Regions from separate parts of the Pseudomonas extremaustralis genome, predicted to be linked through region 1. Evidence: predicted binding sites of a transcription regulator. Region 1 holds the regulator's gene; each other region holds the start of a gene.

Evidence for each region. The regulator sigma-54, encoded in region 1, starts transcription at its own class of promoters, with help from an activator protein. The targets are predictions, from matches to a motif close to ANTGGCATNNANNTTGCTNT.
Region 2: BLR63_RS01290 (flagellar hook-length control protein FliK) is a predicted target of sigma-54. The motif match lies at 1,795-1,814, and genes of this name have one in related genera.
Region 3: flgB (flagellar basal body rod protein FlgB) is a predicted target of sigma-54. The motif match lies at 1,560-1,579, and genes of this name have one in related genera.

Annotation. Positions count from the first base shown of each region.
Region 1 is NZ_LT629689.1:3,888,030-3,891,302, forward strand. It holds gene lptA (lipopolysaccharide transport periplasmic protein LptA) at 1-220, shown strand, start outside; gene lptB (LPS export ABC transporter ATP-binding protein) at 220-945, shown strand; gene BLR63_RS17970 (RNA polymerase factor sigma-54) at 1,131-2,624, shown strand; gene hpf (ribosome hibernation-promoting factor, HPF/YfiA family) at 2,700-3,005, shown strand; gene ptsN (PTS IIA-like nitrogen regulatory protein PtsN) at 3,016-3,273, shown strand, end outside.
Region 2 is NZ_LT629689.1:270,262-273,534, forward strand. It holds gene BLR63_RS01280 (ATP-binding SpoIIE family protein phosphatase) at 1-1,347, shown strand, start outside; gene BLR63_RS01285 (Hpt domain-containing protein) at 1,381-1,725, shown strand; gene BLR63_RS01290 (flagellar hook-length control protein FliK) at 1,864-3,252, shown strand.
Region 3 is NZ_LT629689.1:6,640,637-6,643,909, reverse strand. It holds gene flgD (flagellar hook assembly protein FlgD) at 1-646, opposite strand, end outside; gene flgC (flagellar basal body rod protein FlgC) at 663-1,106, opposite strand; gene flgB (flagellar basal body rod protein FlgB) at 1,110-1,517, opposite strand; gene cheR (protein-glutamate O-methyltransferase CheR) at 1,824-2,651, opposite strand; gene BLR63_RS30800 (chemotaxis protein CheV) at 2,695-3,273, opposite strand, start outside.

The sequences.
Region 1 (3,273 bases):
CTACGGTAAAACCATCCAGTACCACGCTCAGCAAAACCGCATTGTCCTGATCGACCAGGCCAAGGTGCTCAGCCCCGATGGCAACTCCACGGAAGGTGAAAAGATCACCTATGACACCGTGAAACAGATTGCTAACGCCGGTCGTGCCAATGGCAACAAGGTCACCGCGCCGCGCCCACGTATCGACATGGTTATCCAGCCGAAGAAGAAGGCCGAGTAATGGCAACCCTGAAAGCCCAGCATCTGGCCAAGGCCTACAAAGGCCGTCAGGTCGTGCGCGACGTCAGCCTGTCGATCGACAGCGGCCAGATCGTCGGCCTGCTCGGCCCTAACGGCGCCGGCAAGACCACTTGCTTCTATATGATCGTCGGGCTGGTCCAGGCGGATCAGGGGCGCGTCCTGATCGACGACCTGGATGTCAGCCACCAGCCGATGCACGGTCGCGCCCGCGCTGGCATCGGCTACCTTCCGCAGGAAGCATCGATTTTTCGCAAACTGTCGGTAGCCGACAACATCATGGCGATCCTCGAGACCCGCAAGGAACTCGACCGTGACGGGCGTCGCAAGGAACTGGAAAGCCTGCTCCAGGAATTCCACATCAATCATATTCGCGACAACCTCGGCATGAGCCTGTCCGGTGGCGAGCGTCGCCGCGTGGAAATTGCCCGGGCCCTGGCCACCAACCCCAAGTTCATCCTGCTGGACGAACCGTTTGCAGGCGTCGACCCGATCTCGGTAGGCGACATCAAGCAGATCATCCACCACCTCAAGGCCAAGGGCATTGGCGTGCTGATCACCGACCACAATGTCCGTGAGACCCTCGATATCTGCGAAACCGCGTATATCGTCAACGATGGACAGCTGATTGCCGAAGGCGATTCCGCGACCATCCTTGCCAACGAACTGGTCAAGGAAGTGTACCTGGGTCACGAGTTCCGCCTGTAACTACCGTGGTGTCACGGCCGTTCGCCAAGGCGCGCGGGAGTCAATGAAAACCTCCGGATTTTTATTGTTACCGCGCTCTAGGCAAAGCCCCCGATATCAGGCATATAATTTGCTTATGTTTGGCGCTCACGCGCCCTGTCGTGGATGGCGCATTGCGCCGGCGAATAAGGTGTTAAGCCCCTGCCATGAAACCATCGCTAGTCCTGAGAATGGGCCAGCAGCTGACGATGACACCGCAGCTGCAACAGGCCATCCGCCTGCTCCAATTGTCGACCCTGGACCTGCAACAGGAAATCCAGGAGGCCCTGGAGTCCAATCCGATGCTCGAACGCCAGGAAGAAGGCGACGACTTCGATAATGCAGACCCACTGGCTGACAACATCGAGCAAAAACCCAACTCCGACGTACAGGAACCCTCCTACCAGGAAACCGCCCCGACGGTGGACAACCTTGAGGAAGGCGACTGGAACGAACGCATTCCCAACGAACTTCCCGTAGACACCGCCTGGGAAGACGTCTACCAGACCAGCGCCAGCAGCCTGCCCAGCAACGATGACGACGAGTGGGATTTCACCACCCGCACCTCCGCCGGCGAGAGCCTTCAGAGCCACTTGCTTTGGCAATTGAACCTGGCGCCGATGTCCGACACCGATCGCCTGATCGCCGTAACCCTGATCGACTGCATCAATAACCAGGGCTATCTGGACGAAACGCTCGAAGAAATTCTTGAAGCCTTCGACCCGGAACTGGACATCGAGCTGGACGAAATCGAAGCCGTCCTGCACCGCATCCAGCAGTTCGAGCCCGCAGGCATCGGCGCGCGCAACCTCAGCGAGTGCCTGTTGCTGCAATTGCGCCAGTTGCCCGCCAAAACTCCTTGGCTCGTTGAGGCCCAGCGCCTGGTCACTGACTACATCGACCTGCTGGGCAGCCGCGACTACAGCCAGTTGATGCGCCGCATGAAGCTCAAGGAAGACGACCTGCGCCAGGTCATCGAGTTGGTGCAAAGCCTCAACCCACGCCCAGGCTCGCAGATCGAGTCCACTGAAGCCGAATACGTCGTGCCCGACGTGATCGTGCGCAAGCATAATGAGCGCTGGCAGGTGGAGTTGAACCAGGAGTCGGTGCCACGCCTGCGGGTCAACCCCCAATATGCCGGCTTCGTGCGCCGCGCCGACACCAGCGCCGATAACACCTTCATGCGCAACCAGTTGCAGGAAGCGCGCTGGTTCATCAAGAGCCTGCAAAGCCGCAACGAAACCCTGATGAAAGTGGCCACCCAGATCGTCGAGCACCAGCGCGGCTTCCTGGAATACGGCGACGAAGCGATGAAACCCCTGGTTCTGCATGACATCGCCGAAGCGGTGGGCATGCACGAATCGACGATTTCCCGGGTAACCACGCAAAAATTCATGCATACCCCACGGGGTATATATGAGCTGAAATACTTTTTCTCCAGCCACGTCAGCACCTCCGAAGGCGGCGAATGCTCGTCCACGGCGATCCGCGCGATCATCAAAAAACTGGTTGCCGCGGAAAATCAGAAAAAGCCGTTGAGTGACAGCAAGATCGCTGGTTTACTGGAGGCACAAGGCATTCAGGTCGCCCGTCGAACCGTCGCCAAATACCGCGAGTCCCTAGGGATCGCGCCTTCCAGCGAGCGAAAGCGTTTGATGTGACGGGCGGGCCACAGCGTTCCAGTGGCAGGCGTTCTTGCCTGCCGCTTTATGCACTGGCAACGAAGGAGAAGCTGTATGCAAGTCAACATCAGTGGACACCAGCTGGAAGTCACCAAGCCCCTGCGTGAGTACACCGAGAGCAAGCTGAACAAGCTTGCGGGGCATTTTGACAAGATCACCAACGTGCAGGTCATCATGGAGGTCGATAAGCTCAAACAGAAAATCGAGGCCACCCTGCACGTACCGAATGCCAAGCTCGTCGCCAATGCTGAGCATGAGGACATGTATGCGGCGATCGACTCGCTCTACGACAAGCTGGACCGCCAACTCATAAAGCATAAGGAAAAGAATCTGCACCTGATGCAAGGTACAGGTCGTTAACTCTCCCCCCATGATCCGACTTGAAACCATCCTGACCCCCGGCCGTTCACTTGTGAATGCGCCGGGCGGCAGCAAGAAAAAAGCCCTCGAACAAATTGCCAACCTGATCAGCCGCGAAGTGCCTGAGCTGGAGATGCAAGATGTATATGAGGCTCTTATTGCCCGTGAAAAACTCGGCTCCACAGGTTTTGGTAACGGCATCGCCATTCCCCACTGCCGCCTGAAGGGCTGCGAGACACCTGTCAGCGCCCTGCTGCACCTGGAAGCT
Region 2 (3,273 bases), 3.1 Mb from region 1:
AACGCCATGGACCGCCTGCGCCGCTTGCACGCCACGGTGTTGCAGCAGCGCGACCTGATCGCCAGGCACCATGACTACCTGTTGCATGAGCAGCGGGTGGCCAAGGCGGTGTTCGACAAGGTGGCCCATTCCGGCTGTATCAATGCGGCGCCGAATATCCGCTACTTGCAGTCGCCCTATGCGCTGTTCAATGGCGATTTGCTGCTGGCGGCCTACACACCGTCCGGTGATATGCATGTGCTGCTCGGCGACTTCACCGGCCATGGGTTGCCGGCGGCGGTGGGCGCCATGCCGTTGGCGGAGGTGTTTTACGGCATGACCGCCAAGGGTTACGGCCTGGCGCAGATCCTTCGCGAGATGAATGCCAAGCTCAAGCGCATCCTGCCGGTGGACATGTTTTGCTGCGCGACCTTGTTGTGCCTGAGTGCGCAGCGGCGAATGGTGGAGGTGTGGAACGGCGGCATGCCCGACGGTTATGTGCATGAGGTCGCCAGCGGCAAGCGTATGCCCCTGCAGTCGCGGCATTTGCCGTTGGGTGTGCTGTCGGCGGACGCTTTTGATGATCGCACCGACGTCTGGCCCATGGCGTTGGGCGACCGCGTGTTCCTGCTGTCCGATGGCGTGCTGGATACCTCCGACGCCAATGACCAGCTGTTCGGTGCCGAGCGTTTGCGGCAGGTCTTTGCCGCCAACCGTGAGCCCGATCGGTTGTTCGAAGAGATCGAGCAGGCTTTGGCGGCGTTTCGGGGCATGGCGCGCGATGACGTGAGCATGGTGGAAATCACCCTGCAACCCGGCCAGTCACTGCGCGCGACCGGGCTGTTGCATGCCGACAGCGGCCAGTCGAGCCCGCCGGATTGGTCGGTGAGTTTCGAGTTCCGCGCCGAGACCCTCAAACGCTACAACCCCTTGCCGTACTTGCTGCAACTGCTGCTGGAGGTCCAGGGCCTGCGTGAGCATAGCGGGGCGCTCTACAGCGTCATGGCCGAGTTGTACTCCAACGCCCTGGAGCACGGCGTGCTGGGTCTGGATTCGCAGCTCAAGCGCGATGCCCAGGGTTTTGCCGAATACTATCGCCAGCGCAGCGACCGGCTGGCGCAGTTGAGCAGCGGTTGCGTGCGGGTGCATGTGCAGGTGGTGCCCACCGAGGCGGGCGGCAAAATGACCCTGTGCCTGGAAGACAGTGGGGCCGGGTTCGACGTGGAACAGGTGCTGGCCCGGCCACTGGATATCGACCGTCTGTCTGGTCGGGGCCTGAGCCTGGTGCGCCAGTTGAGCAGTGCTGTGCGCTGGTCCGACGGCGGGCGCAGTGTCTGCGTAGAGTTTTCCTGGGGGGCTCTGGCATAATCCGCCGATTCTTGATCAAGGAGCGAGCAAGTGGTGGTTGATATTCATCTGGACTCGGAAGTGTTGTCCGGTTTGCAGGAAGTCATGGAGGGCGATTATCCCAAGTTGCTCGATACCTTCCTCGACGATTCGCAAAAACGTGTCGAAGCGCTGCGCAAGGCGCGGGACGACGCCAAGGCGCTGGGCCGGATTGCCCACAGCTTCAAGGGCAGCAGCGGCAACCTCGGCGCGGTGCGGTTGGCGCAGTTGTGCCAGCGGCTGGAATCCGAGTCGGCCGAGGCAGCGGCGGACCTTGGGGCGCTGGTCGACCAGATCGATCATGAGTTTGCACTGGTCAAGCCGATGTATGAGTCCGAGCGCCAGCGCTTCAGTCTTTGAGTTGGGGCGGTAACGCCAGCCCCCACCATTCAGATCGCTTTTTACCCGCCGATGGCGATTGTCGTGCAACTTGGCCCGACTCTTGCTCTATCTCTCGATACTGCAGCCCCGATCCCCATGCAGTGGAGACCTTTACCTATGCCCGTCGCCCCGAATTCGCTTCTTCAGGCTGCCCCCGCGGCCAAGCCTCAAGCGCCCGCCGCCAATCAACCGGCAGTGGCTGCGGACCCGCGGGACAAAGGCCCTGGCTTCGCGCAGGTGTTCGCCAGCCAGGGCGCCAAGCCCTCCGCCAAGCCCTCCGCCAAGGCCGACGACAACACGGCCAAGCCCACGCGGGATAAGCCGGTCGATACCAGTGCCAAGCCCGCCGCCGGTAGCGACAAGCCCTCTGCCGGCAGTAGCAAGCCTTCCTCCAGCGCGCCAGCGGTTGCCGATAGCGGCAATACCTTGCCAGCCGATCCGCCGGCGAAAGCCGACAGCAGCGCCAGCCAGAATGACCCAGCGCCGGTCGATCCGACGCTGACGCAGCAGCCGGCGGTGGACCCGGTCGTTGATCCGGCGTTGATGGCCACGGTCACGCCGGTGGTCGTGCCGGTTCCGGTTCCAGCACCTGCACCGGTGGAAACCCCTGCGCCCGCTGTCACCACCCAGGATGTCAAAGCCCAGCCGGTGGCAGCGGCGCCGATTGCCGCGACCGATCCGGCCAAGCCAGCCTTCGACCCTCAAGCCGACCCGCTGGATGCCATGCCAGCCGTGCGCTTGGCGATGGAGCAGGGCGGGCATGTGTCGGCCAGCAGCCAGGAACCGGCAAAAACCACCGCCGCGCCGACCCAGGACCAACCGACCGCTGCCCAGAGCTTTGCTGCCGGGATGGCCGTTATGGTTGACCAGCAGGCTTCCAAGGACAGCACCGATACAGGTGGCGACAAGGCCTTCGGCGGCTTGATCGAAGGCGGGCTCAAGGATCTGAAAGACGCCAACAGCGACACCCGCGTCGATGACTTCGCCAACCGCCTGGCGGCACTGACCCAGGCCGCTACCCCGAAAACCGCGAACGCCCTGCCGCCGGTCGCGAATGCGCCGCTGGCCATGCATCAGAGTGGCTGGACGGACGAGATCGTCAATCGGGTCATGTACCTGTCCAGCGGCAACCTCAAGTCGGCGGAGATCCAGCTGCAACCGGCCGAGCTCGGTCGCCTGGATATCAAGGTCAACATGACGGCTGACCAGCAGGCCCAGGTCAACTTCATGAGCGCCCACCCGGTAGTGCGTGAAGCCCTGGAAAGCCAGTCCGGCCGGCTGCGGGAAATGTTCGCCCAGCAGGGCATGGGGCAGGTGGACGTCAACGTCTCCGACCAGTCCCGTGGCCAGGAGCAGCAACAACAGCAGGCCCAGACCCGTGGCGTCAGTGGCGGCGGCGGGCGCAGTGACAACGGCGACAGTGGTAGTCATGTCGACGTGGCTGACGCCGTGGCACCGGTGACTGCCACCGTGATCGGCTCCAGCGCCGTCGACTACTACGCCTGACCCAGCAGGAGCCGGCTTGCC
Region 3 (3,273 bases), 2.8 Mb from region 1:
TCTGGCTCAACGTCACACTGGTCACCGTTGCCGGCAGCGAAGTCGCCAGGGCCACCGAGTCGCCGCTGTCACTCTTGGTGGTCGCCGCGAAGGTGTAAGTACCGGCGGGAGCAACATCACCCGCATCGGTCTTGCCATCCCAGATGAAGCTGGAAGTGCCAGCACTCTGGGCGCCCATATCAATGGTGCGCACCACAGCGCCGCTTGCATCGGTGATCTTGACGGACACGTTGCCCGTTGCCGCAGTCACCGCGACCGAACCGGTCATGCTCTTGCTTGTGTCCACCAAGGCCTTGTCGGTCTGGGTGATGATCGAACGCCCTACCAGCGAAGAAGCCTGCAGCGCTTGCGAGGAGCTGAAGTTGCTGGAGATCGCATTCACCGAATCGTTCAGGGTGTTGATGCCTTCCAGGCTGCTGAACTGTGCCAGCTGGGCCACGAATGCACCGTTGTCCTGAGGCGACAGCGGATTCTGGTTTTTCAGTTGTGTCACCAGCAATTGCAGGAACGCATCCTTGCCCAGCGATTGGTTACCCGTCGCCGCACTGGTCGCGGCGGCGATGCTGGTGTTGTCTGTCGCAGTCTTGACCTTGGTGTTGAAAAGGTCCTGGACCGCTGTGTTGGTAGACGTATCAACAATGGCCATTATTTGGCGCCCCTTATCACTGACCCAGGGTCAGGACCTTCTGCATCATGGTTTTGGCGGTGTTCATCATTTCCGCGTTGGTCTGGAACGAGCGGCTGGCGGAAATCATGTCGGCCATTTCCTCGACCACGTTGACGTTCGGGTAGTACACGTAGCCTTTTTCGTTGGCCGCCGGGTGGTTAGGCTCGTAGCGGGCTTCCAGATTGCTCTGGTCTTCAACCACGCCGAGTACCTGCACGCCAGACCCTGCGGCATCCTTGTTCTGGAACAACGAATCGCTGCCACCGCTCTGGCCGCCCTGGAACATGGTGGCGAACACCGGGTGACGGGCGCGGTAGGTCTGGTCAATGCTCGAAGACACAGTCTCGGCGTTGGCGATGTTACTGGCGACGGTGTTCAAGCGCGTGGTCTGCGCGCTCATGCCACTGCCGGCAATATTGAAAACACTGGCTAAGGACATGGCTTACTCTCCACGCAGGGCTGACATCAGCCCTTTGAATTTACTGTTGAGCAGGGTAAAGCTGGCCTGGAAGTTCACCGAGTTCTCGGCGTAGGCCGATTGCTCCAGCTGGGCGTCGACGGTGTTCTGGTCGATCGACGGCTGCATCGGCGTGCGATACAGCAGCGACTCGTCCCCACTGCTCAGGCCTTGCGCTTCGATATGACGGCTGTTGGTCATATTCAAGGCGAAGGTGCCGTTCTTGGTCTTATCCTGCTGTGCGGCGAGCACGGCGGAGAAGTCCAGGTCCAGAGCCTTGTAGTTCGGGGTGTCGGCGTTGGCAATGTTGTTGGCCAGGACTTCGGCACGCTGGGCGCGAAAGCCCAGGGCTTGTTCGTGGATACCGAGCGCTTTATCGAAGCTGATGCTCATGGCGGAAACCTTTAGGCTGACCTGCTGTTCGTTAACAGGGTTATAGCAAGGCCCATGCCAATGTTTGACAGCCCCGTAAATCAAGGGCTTGCGCGAAAATTGCCGGCGGCAATGCCAGAAAAGCGGCAACCGGTTTCCGCGTAGTGCCAGTAAAGCGGCAATGGGATTGCCGTTTTTTTCAGCTTTGCCGCAGAAACAAATGTGGGAGGGGGCTTGCTCCCGATAGCGGTATATCAGTGATAGCTACATCAACTGAACCACCGCTATCGGGAGCAAGCCCCCTCCCACACTTTGTCTGCGTACGGCTTACTTCGCCTGGTAGATGATCCCCGGGCTGCACTGCACCATCTGGAAATGATCCGGCAGGCCATTGAGCGCCTCGGACGCACCGAGAAACAGGTAGCCGCCGCGCTTAAGGGTTCCGTGGATGCGCAGCAGGATGTCCTTCTTCACCTCGGCCGAAAAGTAGATCAGTACGTTGCGGCAGAACACCATGTCGAACTTGCCGAGGCTGGCATAGCTGTCGAGCAGGTTGAACGAGCGAAACTCCACGCGGTTCTTGATCGGCGCCTTGATCGCCCAGCGCCCCGCCCCTTTTGGGTCGAAGTAACGTTGCAGCCGTTCCTGGGACAAACCGCGCCCCAGGGCCAGGCTGTCGTATTCGCCGGTCTTGCAATTGGTGAGCATGGTGCCGGACAGGTCGGTAGCGACAATTTGCGCCCCGGCTTTAAGCTGGCCCATGTTGGTCCGCTCGAACTCATCGATGGCCATCGAAATCGAGTACGGTTCCTGCCCCGACGAGCAGGCAGCCGACCAGATACGCAAGCGCTGCCCAGGACTGGCCTTGATGGCCTCCGGCAGCACCTTGCTCTTGAGCACTTCAAAGGGATAGGTATCGCGAAACCACAGGGTTTCATTGGTGGTCATGGCATCGACCACCATTTCCTTGAGCCCGCTGCGCGGCTGCCCCTGAATACGCTGCACCAACTCACCCAGAGACTTGATGCCCTGCTGCTCCATCAGCTTATTGAGACGGCTGGATACCAGGTACTGCTTGTTTTCACCGAGCAATATGCCACAGGCTTTCTCCAGGAAGACCCGGAACTGTTCGAAATCCAAATTACCCGTAGACAATGATACCGCCTCTTAAATCGTGTGACCGCCCGGGAGAAATTCCCTAGCCGTGATCTGCTGCCTTGATCCGGTCGACTACCCGGGATGCCAGGTCATCAGGACGAAATTTGGCCAGGAAGTCATCGGCACCGACCTTCTTGACCATCGCCTGGTTGAATACGCCCGACAGCGAAGTATGCAGGATGATATGCAATTTTTGCATGCGTGGGTCGCTGCGTATTTCGGCCGTGAGGGTATAGCCATCCATTTCCGGCATTTCGATGTCGGAGATCATCATCAAGAATTCGTCTTCCGGCTTCTTGCCCTCCTCCACCAGCTTGCGCAGATAATCCAGCGCTTGGCGACCGTCATTGAGGGCCACCACTTCAACGCCGACGGTTTGCAGGCAACGGGTGACCTGCTTGCGCGCTACTGAAGAGTCATCCACCGTCAGCACACGCAACGAGATGGCCTTGTGCGCCGTGTCAGCGTCCACCACGCCGACGGAAATCGCTTCCGACGTAGGGGCCACTTCGGCGAGGATTTTCTCGACGTCGATGATTTCCACCAATTGATTATCGACCCGCGTCACGGCCGTGAGGTAGTGATCGCGGCCAGTGCCCTTGGGTGGTGGATGGATCTC